One region of the Streptomyces sp. NPDC018263 genome, then DNA from elsewhere that is predicted to be linked to it. Evidence: riboswitches for the same ligand, from Rfam matches in the RefSeq annotation. Region 1 holds a riboswitch; the other holds the start of a gene.
The links. A riboswitch is a leader RNA that binds a small molecule or an ion and turns the genes downstream of it on or off. The one in region 1 is predicted to bind cyclic di-AMP.

Region 1 (4,844 bases):
ACGCCCTGGCCGAGCCGGACGATCGTCATCCGGCGGTCCAGGTCGGTCAGTTCGCCCGTCTCGGGGTCGGCGTCCGCGACCAGCAGGCGGATGGAGTTGGTGCCGCAGTCCACGGCGGCCACGCGCGTCATCGCTGCTCCTCCGCACCGGACTCGGCCTCGGCCGCGCAGGCGCCCGGCACCACGCAGGGGCCCTTCGCCCACCACTCGGGCAGCATGGCGATGGCCTCGTCGCCCAGCGGGTTCACGCCCGGCCCGGCGGCCAGCGAGTGGGCGACCAGGACGTGCAGGCACTTCACCCGGTCGGGCATGCCGCCCGCGCTGGGGAAGCCCGCCAGCACCTCGATCTCGTCCCGGCGCCGGATGTAGTCCTCGTGCGCCGCCCGGTAGGCCGCGGCCAGCTCCGGGTCGGTCTGCAGCCGCTCGGTCATCTCCTTCATGACGCCGTTGGCCTCCAGCGTGCCGATGGCCGAGGCGGCGCGGGGGCACGTCAGGTAGTACGTCGTCGGGAAGGGCGTGCCGTCGGGCAGCCGGGGCGCCGTCTCCACGACGTCCGGCTGGCCGCAGGGGCAGCGGTGGGCGATGGCCCGCAGGCCGCGCGGCGGGCGGCCGAGCTGGAGCTCGAAGGCGGCGATGTCCGCCTCGGTGGGCTCGGTGCGCGGGGTGTGGGGCGGGGGCGTTTCCATGACTGCTTCCGTAAGTGGCTTGTCTTCGGTCACCGGCGGGTGCCGGTCACTGGTCGGAGGCGTCGGACTTGTCGACGCCGTCCCAGACGTTGGCGTACCAGGGCCGGTGGGCGGCGCCCCGGTCGGTGCGGGACTGCTTGGCGGCGCCCGGGTCGATCACGACGTACCCGGTCTCGCCGGGCATCACATAGTGCAGCCTGCGCCGGATCTGCTGTTCGGCGTAGGCGTCGTCCTGCCAGCGGGCCTTGACGTCCCTGAGCTGCTCCACCCGGGCACGGGCCTGCTCCTGGCGGTTCCTCAGGTCCGCAATCTCGGCGCGCTGGGAGACGTACTGCCGCATCGGGTAGGCGAGCGCCACGATCATCGAGCACAGCACCAGGGCCAGCAGGGCGGCGCGGCCGGTGAGGCGGGAGCGGCGGGCCTGCCGTTTGGTCTGGGAGCGGTAGACGCGGGCCGCCGTCTGCTCACCGAGCAGCCGCAGCCTGGTCGTGGTGGAGAAACGGTCCCGGTCCCTCGCGGCCATCTGGCTCTCCGCCTCCACTGTGCCTGTGCGTCTTGTGCTGTGCCTGTGGTGCCGCGCGCGTGCTGGGCTCACACGCGCGTACGTCCCCGGACACGGTACGGGACCGGGTCCGGGGACGTACGTACGACGGGCGGGGCCGGCTCGCGCCGACCCGCCGGGGTCTCAGCCCTTGAAGCGCGGGAAGGCGCTGCGCCCGGCGTATACCGCGGCGTCGTCGAGGATCTCCTCGATGCGCAGGAGCTGGTTGTACTTGGCGACGCGCTCGGAGCGGGCCGGGGCACCGGTCTTGATCTGGCCGCAGTTGGTGGCGACGGCCAGGTCGGCGATGGTGACGTCCTCGGTCTCGCCGGAGCGGTGGGACATCATGCACTTGTAGCCGTTGCGCTGGGCCATCTCGACGGCGTCCAGGGTCTCGGTCAGCGAGCCGATCTGGTTGACCTTGACCAGCAGGGCGTTGGCGACGCCCTCCTCGATGCCGCGGGCGAGGCGCTCGGGGTTGGTGACGAACAGGTCGTCGCCGACGATCTGCACCTTGTCGCCGATGCGGTCGGTGAGGACCTTCCAGCCCGCCCAGTCGTCCTCGAACAGCGGGTCCTCGATGGAGACCAGCGGGTAGGCCGCCACCAGCTCCTCGTAGTACTCCGTCATCTCGGCGGCGGAGCGCTCCTTGCCCTCGAAGAGGTACTTGCCGTCCTTGTAGAACTCGGACGCGGCGACGTCGAGCGCGAGGGCGATCTGCTCGCCGGGGGTGTAGCCGGCCTCCTTGATGGCCTCCAGGATGAGGTCGAGGGCCTCACGGTTGGAGCCGAGGTTCGGCGCGAAGCCGCCCTCGTCGCCGAGACCGGTGGCGAGGCCCTTGTTCTTCAGGACCTTCTTGAGAGTGTGGTAGACCTCGGCGCCCCAGCGGACGGCCTCGGAGAAGGACTCCGCGCCGATCGGGGCGATCATGAACTCCTGGATGTCCACGTTGGAGTCGGCGTGCGAGCCGCCGTTCAGGATGTTCATCATCGGCACCGGGAGCAGGTGCGCGTTGGGGCCGCCCAGGTAGCGGAAGAGCGGCAGGTCGCTGGCCTCGGAGGCGGCGTGGGCGACGGCGAGGGAGACGCCGAGGATGGCGTTGGCGCCGAGCGAGCCCTTGTTGTCGGTGGCGTCCAGGTCGAACATGGCCTGGTCGATCAGGCGCTGCTCGGTGGCGTCGTAGCCGACCAGCTCCGGGCCGATCTGCTCGATGACGGCGAGGACGGCCTTCTCGACACCCTTGCCCTGGTAGCGGTTCGGGTCACCGTCACGCAGCTCGATGGCCTCGAAGGCACCGGTGGAGGCGCCGGACGGGACGGCGGCACGACCCGTGCTGCCGTCGTCGAGGCCGACCTCGACCTCGACCGTGGGGTTGCCTCGGGAGTCCAGGATTTCCCGAGCTACGACGACGTCGATGGACGGCACGAGCATCTCCTTCATGGATGTGACGCGATGGGTGCGGGGCGTGCGCGGGTGGCACGCCTTGCGTCTAGAGCCTAACCGTCCCAGGGGCGTCGGCCGTCGACCGACCGCCTCGTGGACGGGGTGGGACAGGGAGACCGTACCCATTGTTCCCGCCCGGAACAAAGGGTTCTGGGCAAAGGCTGCGGGCGGGGAGGCGGGCCGGTCGGGGAACGCGCACCGCCCCGGCGCGCGGGGGGAACGCGCACCGGGGCGGGGGGTCCGTCAGGGGACCGGAAGCTCGGAGGCCGGACGGTTCGGGGGCCGGGCCGCCGAGCGGGTCGCGGTTACTTCAGGTGGAGCATCTGGCCGGGGAAGATGAAGTCGGCCTTCTCGACGATGTCCTTGTTCAGGTCGAACAGCTTCTTCCAGCCGCCCTGGACCTTGTGCTTGGCGGCGATGGAGCTGAGCGTGTCGCCCTTGACGACCTTGTACTCGCCGTCGCCCTTCTTGACCTTGCCGCCGGTCGGCGTGGTGACGGTCTTGCTCGCGTCCGGACGCTCGGTGGAGCGGGAGGCGGCCTGGTCGTCGGCGGTGCGCTCGGAGGTGTCGGCCGCGGCCTTGTCCTCCGACGTGGTGTCCGTGGAGGGAGCCGGGCTCGCCGGAGCGGCGGAACCGCTGTACGGCGTGCTGGACAGACCCGTGCCGCAGACCGGCCAGGCGCCCTTGCCCTGGGCGGAGAGCACCTTCTCGGCGACGGTGATCTGCTGCTCCTTGCTCGCCTTGTCGGCGGTGGAGGCGTACTGCGTGCCGCCGTACGCGGCCCAGGTGGAGGCGGAGAACTGGAGCCCGCCGTAGTAACCGTTGCCGGTGTTGATGGACCAGTTGCCGCCCGACTCGCACTGGGCGACGGCGTCCCACTCGGAACCGGTGGCGGCGGAGGCGCTGCCCGACGCCATCACCGGGCCCGCGACGGCCGCGCCGGCGACACCGGCGAGCGCGAGGACACGGACGGTCTTGGACGGGCGACGGTGCTTGCCCTTGCTGGAGAACAGCATGGATCGATCCCCTCACCGACGCCTGCGAGGTGAGCTGTCGGGTTCGGGCCGGTTGAGTTGCCCGGCCACCCCTCCCCGGTACTTCCGGAAGGCGTGGCTCCACCCCAAGCCCGTCCCGGTGTCAGTCACCGGTTCGGGCACCTACCTTGGGTCCCCCGCTCCTGCCTACGGCGCTTGACGCGACGGTTGTCCCCGACGGCCGCTGGCAGGATTCGGCGTTGCGGCCACGGGTGCTCGTGGTGACGAGCGGTCCCGACCGTAGACATGCCGCGCGGCGAAATTCAAAGACGATCAGGTCTTCTGAGAGTCATCCCACACTTTCGCCAAATAGGACATATAAGAATATAGCGGGGCGTCAAATGCCGCTGTGCGCCGTCTGTTCGCCCTATTCGCCCGGCACTTCGAGGGTCTGACCCGGGTCGACATGGTTCGGGTTCGCGCCGATGGCCTGCTTGTTCGCGGAGTACAGGGCCTCCCAGCCGCCGTCCACGTCCAGAGAGTCGGCGATGGACCCGAGCGTGTCACCGGCGCGGACGGTGTAGGTGCCCGGAGAGGCGGTGGCGTGGCGGCCCGTGCCGGCCGTGTGCTGACCCTCCGTCACGCTCTCGTCGGCGTTGCCGCCCCGGTGACGGCCGCCGCCGAGGTCGCCGGTGTCGACGAGGCTCCAGGAGCCGCCGTCCTCCCAGGACTCGTCGTCCTCCGCCGCGGGGGCACTGGAGGGCGAACCGCCGTCCTTGTAGCCGGGGTCGGCGGCCGGGGGCGCGGACGCGTCGGAGCGGGAGGCGCCGGCGTCCTTCCCGGCGTCGACGGAGGCGTCCTTCTCGCCGGCGCTCGGGGACGGCTTGCCGGTCTCCTTGGCGGAGGAGTCGGACAAGTCGGACGGCGGGGAGGAATTGCCCAGTCCGGACGAGTCGGAACCATCGGACGAAGCACCCGCGTCGGGAGCCTCGCTCGACTTGCCGGCGTCCTTGTCCGAGCCGCCCTGGCCGGCGGAGGGGGACTCGCTCACGCCCGTGTCGACGTCCACCGAGCCGGAGTTCGAGGTGAGTCCGGCGAGCAGGGCGCAGGTGGCCCAGTGGGTGGTGCCCTGGTCGGCCAGGATCTTCTCGGCCACCGAGATCTGCTGCGAACGGCTGGCCTGGTCGGCGCTGGCCGCGTA
Region 2 (4,844 bases), on a different contig from region 1:
GCGCGGTGGGGACGGACATGGAGGGCGAGGGCGAGGCGGAGTCCGAGGGCGAGGCCGACTCGGTGGGCTCACCGCTCGCGGTGCTCTCGGATGCGGAGGGTGACTCGGCCGGGGGCTCCGTCGACGACTCGGTGGCCGAGGGCTCGGGGGTGGTCTCTTCCGGCGGCGCGGGGTCCGTGGTGGTGACGTCGGTCGGCTCGGACGTCGGGGTGGGGGTGTCGGTGGCTACGGGCTCCTGGGTGTCGTCCGGGCCGTCCGCGACGTAGGCAGCGGGCTCGGCGTCACCGCCGGTGCTCTTCCCGCCCGACGTGATCATGTCGAGCCGGAGCCCCGCGGGCAGCTTCGCCGTCCTCTTGCCGTCGATGCGCGCCTCGACGCCGTCCGACAGGCCGACCCACGCGGGCTCGGTGCCGCCGCGTGAGGCGTTCTGTTCGCCCGCGCCCCGGTCGCTGTCCAGCGGCAGCCAGTCGGACCACTTCCCGGACCCCACGGCCCGTGAGCGCACCTCGACCTTGCCGGCCAGCTTGGCGGAAGGTTTCTCCCAGCTCACTCCGAGCATGCTGAACGGCTTGGTGTCCCGCTGCGCCAGCGTCGCGCCCGTCCCGTCCCCCCGGACGTCCAGCGCGGCCGACCGCACCCGGTCCCGTACCGGGGCGGCGGCCTTCCCCGCGTGCCCGGAGTCCCCGCCGCTCACCCCCTGGACGACCAACGTCCCGCACACGGCCGCCGCGACGACCGCGCCCGTCCCCCACCAACGTGCCCTCATACCGGCTCGAATGCCTTTCCTCTGCGGTGACTGGTCTCCGGATGCTTCACGACGCCCCCATAAGCAGGGGGAGTGGGTGAAGAAGACGACCAAAAGACGCACCGTAACTGATGAGGTCATGCCATCCGTTGGCTTATACAGTTTTTTCCCTGGCCCATACCTGACCGTGGGTTTCAGCGCCGCAGCGCACCCGCCAGCCGGCCGAGCAGTACGGCGTTGCAGAGGCCGGCCAGGGCGGTGCCGGCGGTGAAGATCACCAGGCTCAGGGCGCCGTCCCCCAGGGGCCCGGCCACCGTGATGGCGAGGATGCTGAGCGGTGCCGTGGCGATCAGCGGCCAGATCCCGGCGAAACCGGGGTCGGGCGACAGGCACACGGTGTAGAGGAAGAACCCGATCGCGGCCGCGACCACGGCGAGGTAGCCCCGCGCGAGCCAGTTGTCCACGGCCGGCGCCAGCAGGGCCCGCACCCGCTGCCGGGGAGGCGCGCCGGCGGATCTGGAGGCGAGGGCGCCGAGTGCGGCGGCGTTCGCGAGGGCGCCCAGCAGGAGCAGCCCGACCCAGAAACCGGTGGCCAGCACCTCCACCACCAGGCTGCCCTCGGTACCGGGACCGAACGGGAAGGCCATGCCCAGGAAGGAGAGCGGAGCGGTGAGCATCATCGGGTCCAGCCCGAACCCGCCCTCCGGGAAGGCGAACATGCCGATGACGGAGGCGGCGAGCACCGCGAGATAGCCCCGCGAGAGCCAGTTGCCGGTGGCGAGGGTGAAGAGGCGGCGGGGGCGGACGGCGTGCGGCATCGAGGTCTCCTTCTGTTCGGTGATCCCACAGTGGGGCCGGGCCGCGCGCCGGGGATGAGTAGCCGTACTCATCCCTGCCTGGGCAAGCCGCACACCGGTACGGAGTACAAAGGGGTGCACGCCCGTAGCCCAGAGTCCGGAGAGCGCGTCGATGCCCTACCCCCATGTCCTGCTGTCCGCCGCCGTCTCGCTCGACGGTTACCTGGACGACACCGGCCCCGAGCGGCTGCTGCTGTCCAGCCCCGCCGACTTCGACCGGGTGGACGCGGTACGGGCCTCGGTGGACGCGATCCTCGTCGGCGCCGGGACCATCCGCGCCGACAACCCCCGGCTCCTGGTCAACTCGCCCGAGCGGCGGGCCGCGCGGGTGGCCGAGGGGCGGACGGAGTACCCGCTGAAGGTGACCGTGTCCGGCTCGGGCGACCTCGACCCGGATGCCAATTTCTGGCACTCCGGCGGCGAGAAGCTCGTCTGCACGACCGACGCGGGCGCGCGGCGGGCCTCCGCCCTCCTCGGTGACACCGCCGATGTGGTGGCGCTCGGCACCGCCCTCGACTGGCGCGCGCTGCTGGCCCACCTGTACGAGGTGCGCGGAGTGCGCCGGCTGATGGTGGAGGGCGGCGGCACCGTGCACACCCAGCTCCTCCAGCAGGGCCTCGCCGACGAACTCCAGCTCGTCCTCGCCCCGCTCTTCGTCGGCGACCCGGCCGCCCCCCACCTCTTCGGCCCCGGCGCCTACCAGGGCGGCCGGCTGCGGCTGACCGACACCCGCCGGATCGAGGACGTCGTCCTGATGCGGTACGAGCCCACCGCCCCCGGCACCGGCCCGCTGGACACCGCCGCCGACCGGCACTGGCTGCGCACCGCCTGCGAGCTGGCCGCGCTCTGCCCGCCCTCGGACACGGCCTTCAGCGTCGGCGCGGTCGTCGTCGCGGCGGACGGCACCGAGCTGGCGCGCGGCCACTCCCGCGAGGGCGGCGATCCGGTGGTCCACGCCGAGGAGGCCGCGCTCGCCAAGCTGGACCCGGCCGACCCGCGGCTGCCCGGCGCCACCGTCTACAGCAGCCTGGAGCCCTGCGCCCACCGCGCCTCCCGGCCCGTGCCGTGCGCCGGGCTGATCCTCGCGGCGGGGGTACGCCGGGTGGTCACCGCCTGGCGCGAGCCGGACACCTTCGTCACCGCGGCCGACGGCTCGGGGGTGCTCGCCGCGGGGGGCGTTCAGGTGGTGACGGTGCCCGAGTGCGCCGCTCTCGCACAGGAGCCGAACGCTCACCTTCCGCACTGAGGCCCACGTCACGGCGGGGTGTGTGCGCCGCGTCCCGCGGATGACGTATGCTTGAGACACAACGACGCGGGGTGGAGCAGCTCGGTAGCTCGCTGGGCTCATAACCCAGAGGTCGCAGGTTCAAATCCTGTCCCCGCTACTGAAGACTCAGGGCCGGAATCCAGTAAACGGATTCCGGCCCTGAGTGTTTTCCGGCCCCGAGTTGCTCCGGGGGCGGCTGGTGTTTTTGAGTCACCAGCAAAACTCCTGTGACTCCTGAAGCGCGGTCAACTCGCCCTCTTCGTACCGTTCCTGACCGATAAGCACCCCGTCGGATCGTCAAACGATCAAGCTGGACGGGCTTGGAATCCAGTGCGCGTGTCTATTAACGTTCGATAACGCAGCGCGGTCGTTACAGCCGTCAGCAGAGACGGCGCCGTGCGCACACGCCGAATCCCGCAAGGGAACCGGGGACCCACCACTCTGGGGTGAATCGCGTCCCGATCCGCCGTGCACCACTCTCGGAGCACGCCGGGTTTACGCGCGTAGGAGACCTTCCTGCTCCGAACCCGTCAGCTAACCCGGTAGGCGGAGGAGGGAAAGGAGTGCGCCCGCGTGGCGTCCAACCGGCCTGCCCCACAAGCCCCGTTCGCGCCGGACGCGAGTGAGCCCTTTGCCTACGGCGCCCCTCGTGCCGAGGACGGCGCGTGGGAGGAATGGAACCCCACCGAGGAGTCTCTACCCGCCGTACGCGGCCGGCACCGCGTGGCCAAGCAGCGCGGCGGCGGACTCGCCCGCAGCTCCACCGTCCTCGGCGTCGGTGTCATCGCCGCCGTCGGCGCGGGTGGCATGGCGAGCGCCAACACCGGCAAGCCGCCCGTGTCCATCGCGCTGCCCGACCTGCCCTCCGTGGACTCCCTGATCGACGGGCACCACGCGGAGGCGCCCGCCGCCTCCCTCGCCGGGGTCGCCACCGCCACGGCCACCGCCGCGAGCGACGACTCCACCGCCGACGCGGGCGAGGCGCTGCGCAGCCGGATCATGGCCCAGGCCGAGCGGCAGCAGACCAAGGCCGACAGCCGGGCCACCGCGGCGGCCGTCGCCAAGGCCGACCAGCAGGCCGCCGACGCCGCCGCCAAGGCCGCGAAGGAAGCCTCCGAGAAGGCCGCGGCGGCCAAGGAGAAGGCCGAGGCCGACGCCGAGAGGAAGGCCGAGGCCGACCGGCTCGCCGCGCTGGCCAAGCAGTACACGCTGCCGACCTCCTCGTACACGATCACCTCGGCCTTCGGGCAGGCCGGCTCGATGTGGTCCTCCGGGTACCACACGGGGCTCGACTTCGCGGCGCCCACCGGCACGCTGATCAAGGCGATCCACAGCGGCACGATCACCGAGGCCGGCTGGGCCGGGGCGTACGGCTACCGCACGATCCTCACCCTCGACGACGGCACCGAGCTGTGGTTCTGCCACCAGTCCTCGATCAGCGTCAGCGCGGGGCAGAAGGTGTCCACCGGCGAGGTCATCGGCCGGGTCGGCGCCACCGGCAACGTCACCGGGCCGCACCTGCACCTGGAGGTCCACCCCGGCGGCCAGCCCACCGGCATCGACCCCGGCGCCTGGCTGCGGGGCAAGGGGCTCACCCCCTGAGGGGTCCCCGCCGGGCTTGACCGGGTCCTTGCCCCGGAAGCGGAATGGACGGGGTCCGAGTGATCGTTGAGAAGACATGACTGCTTCTCTGCGCAAGCTCGGCTCCTCCTCCCTCGAGGTCTTCCCGCTCGCCCTCGGCGGCAACGTCTTCGGCTGGACCGCCGACCGGGACACGTCCTTCGCCGTCCTCGACGCGTACCGCTCCGCGGGCGGCAACTTCATCGACACCGCGGATTCCTACTCGGCCTGGGTCGAGGGCAACCAGGGCGGTGAGTCCGAGACGCTCATCGGGGAGTGGGTGCGGGCTCGGGGGGTTCGCGATCAGGTCGTCATCGCCACCAAGGTCAGCCAGCATCCCGAGTACAAGGGGCTG

Region 2: linked by a shared signal. The riboswitch ahead of ACZ3HQ_RS12395 (M23 family metallopeptidase) and the one ahead of ACZ3HQ_RS17725 (transglycosylase family protein) in region 1 are both predicted to bind cyclic di-AMP.

Annotation. Positions count from the first base shown of each region.
Region 1 covers NZ_JBVHFA010000005.1:465,919-470,762, reverse strand. The annotation lists gene ACZ3HQ_RS17745 (Ppx/GppA phosphatase family protein) at 1-131, opposite strand, end outside; gene ACZ3HQ_RS17740 (DUF501 domain-containing protein) at 128-685, opposite strand; gene ACZ3HQ_RS17735 (FtsB family cell division protein) at 732-1,208, opposite strand; gene eno (phosphopyruvate hydratase) at 1,371-2,651, opposite strand; gene ACZ3HQ_RS17725 (transglycosylase family protein) at 2,975-3,685, opposite strand; cyclic di-AMP (ydaO/yuaA leader) riboswitch at 3,690-3,868, opposite strand; gene ACZ3HQ_RS17720 (transglycosylase family protein) at 4,071-4,844, opposite strand, start outside.
Region 2 covers NZ_JBVHFA010000003.1:675,883-680,726, forward strand. The annotation lists gene ACZ3HQ_RS12375 (peptidoglycan recognition protein family protein) at 1-766, opposite strand, end outside; gene ACZ3HQ_RS12380 (SCO4225 family membrane protein) at 940-1,563, opposite strand; gene ACZ3HQ_RS12385 (dihydrofolate reductase family protein) at 1,715-2,848, shown strand; tRNA gene ACZ3HQ_RS12390 (tRNA-Met) at 2,914-2,987, shown strand; cyclic di-AMP (ydaO/yuaA leader) riboswitch at 3,265-3,433, shown strand; gene ACZ3HQ_RS12395 (M23 family metallopeptidase) at 3,443-4,471, shown strand; gene ACZ3HQ_RS12400 (aldo/keto reductase) at 4,548-4,844, shown strand, end outside.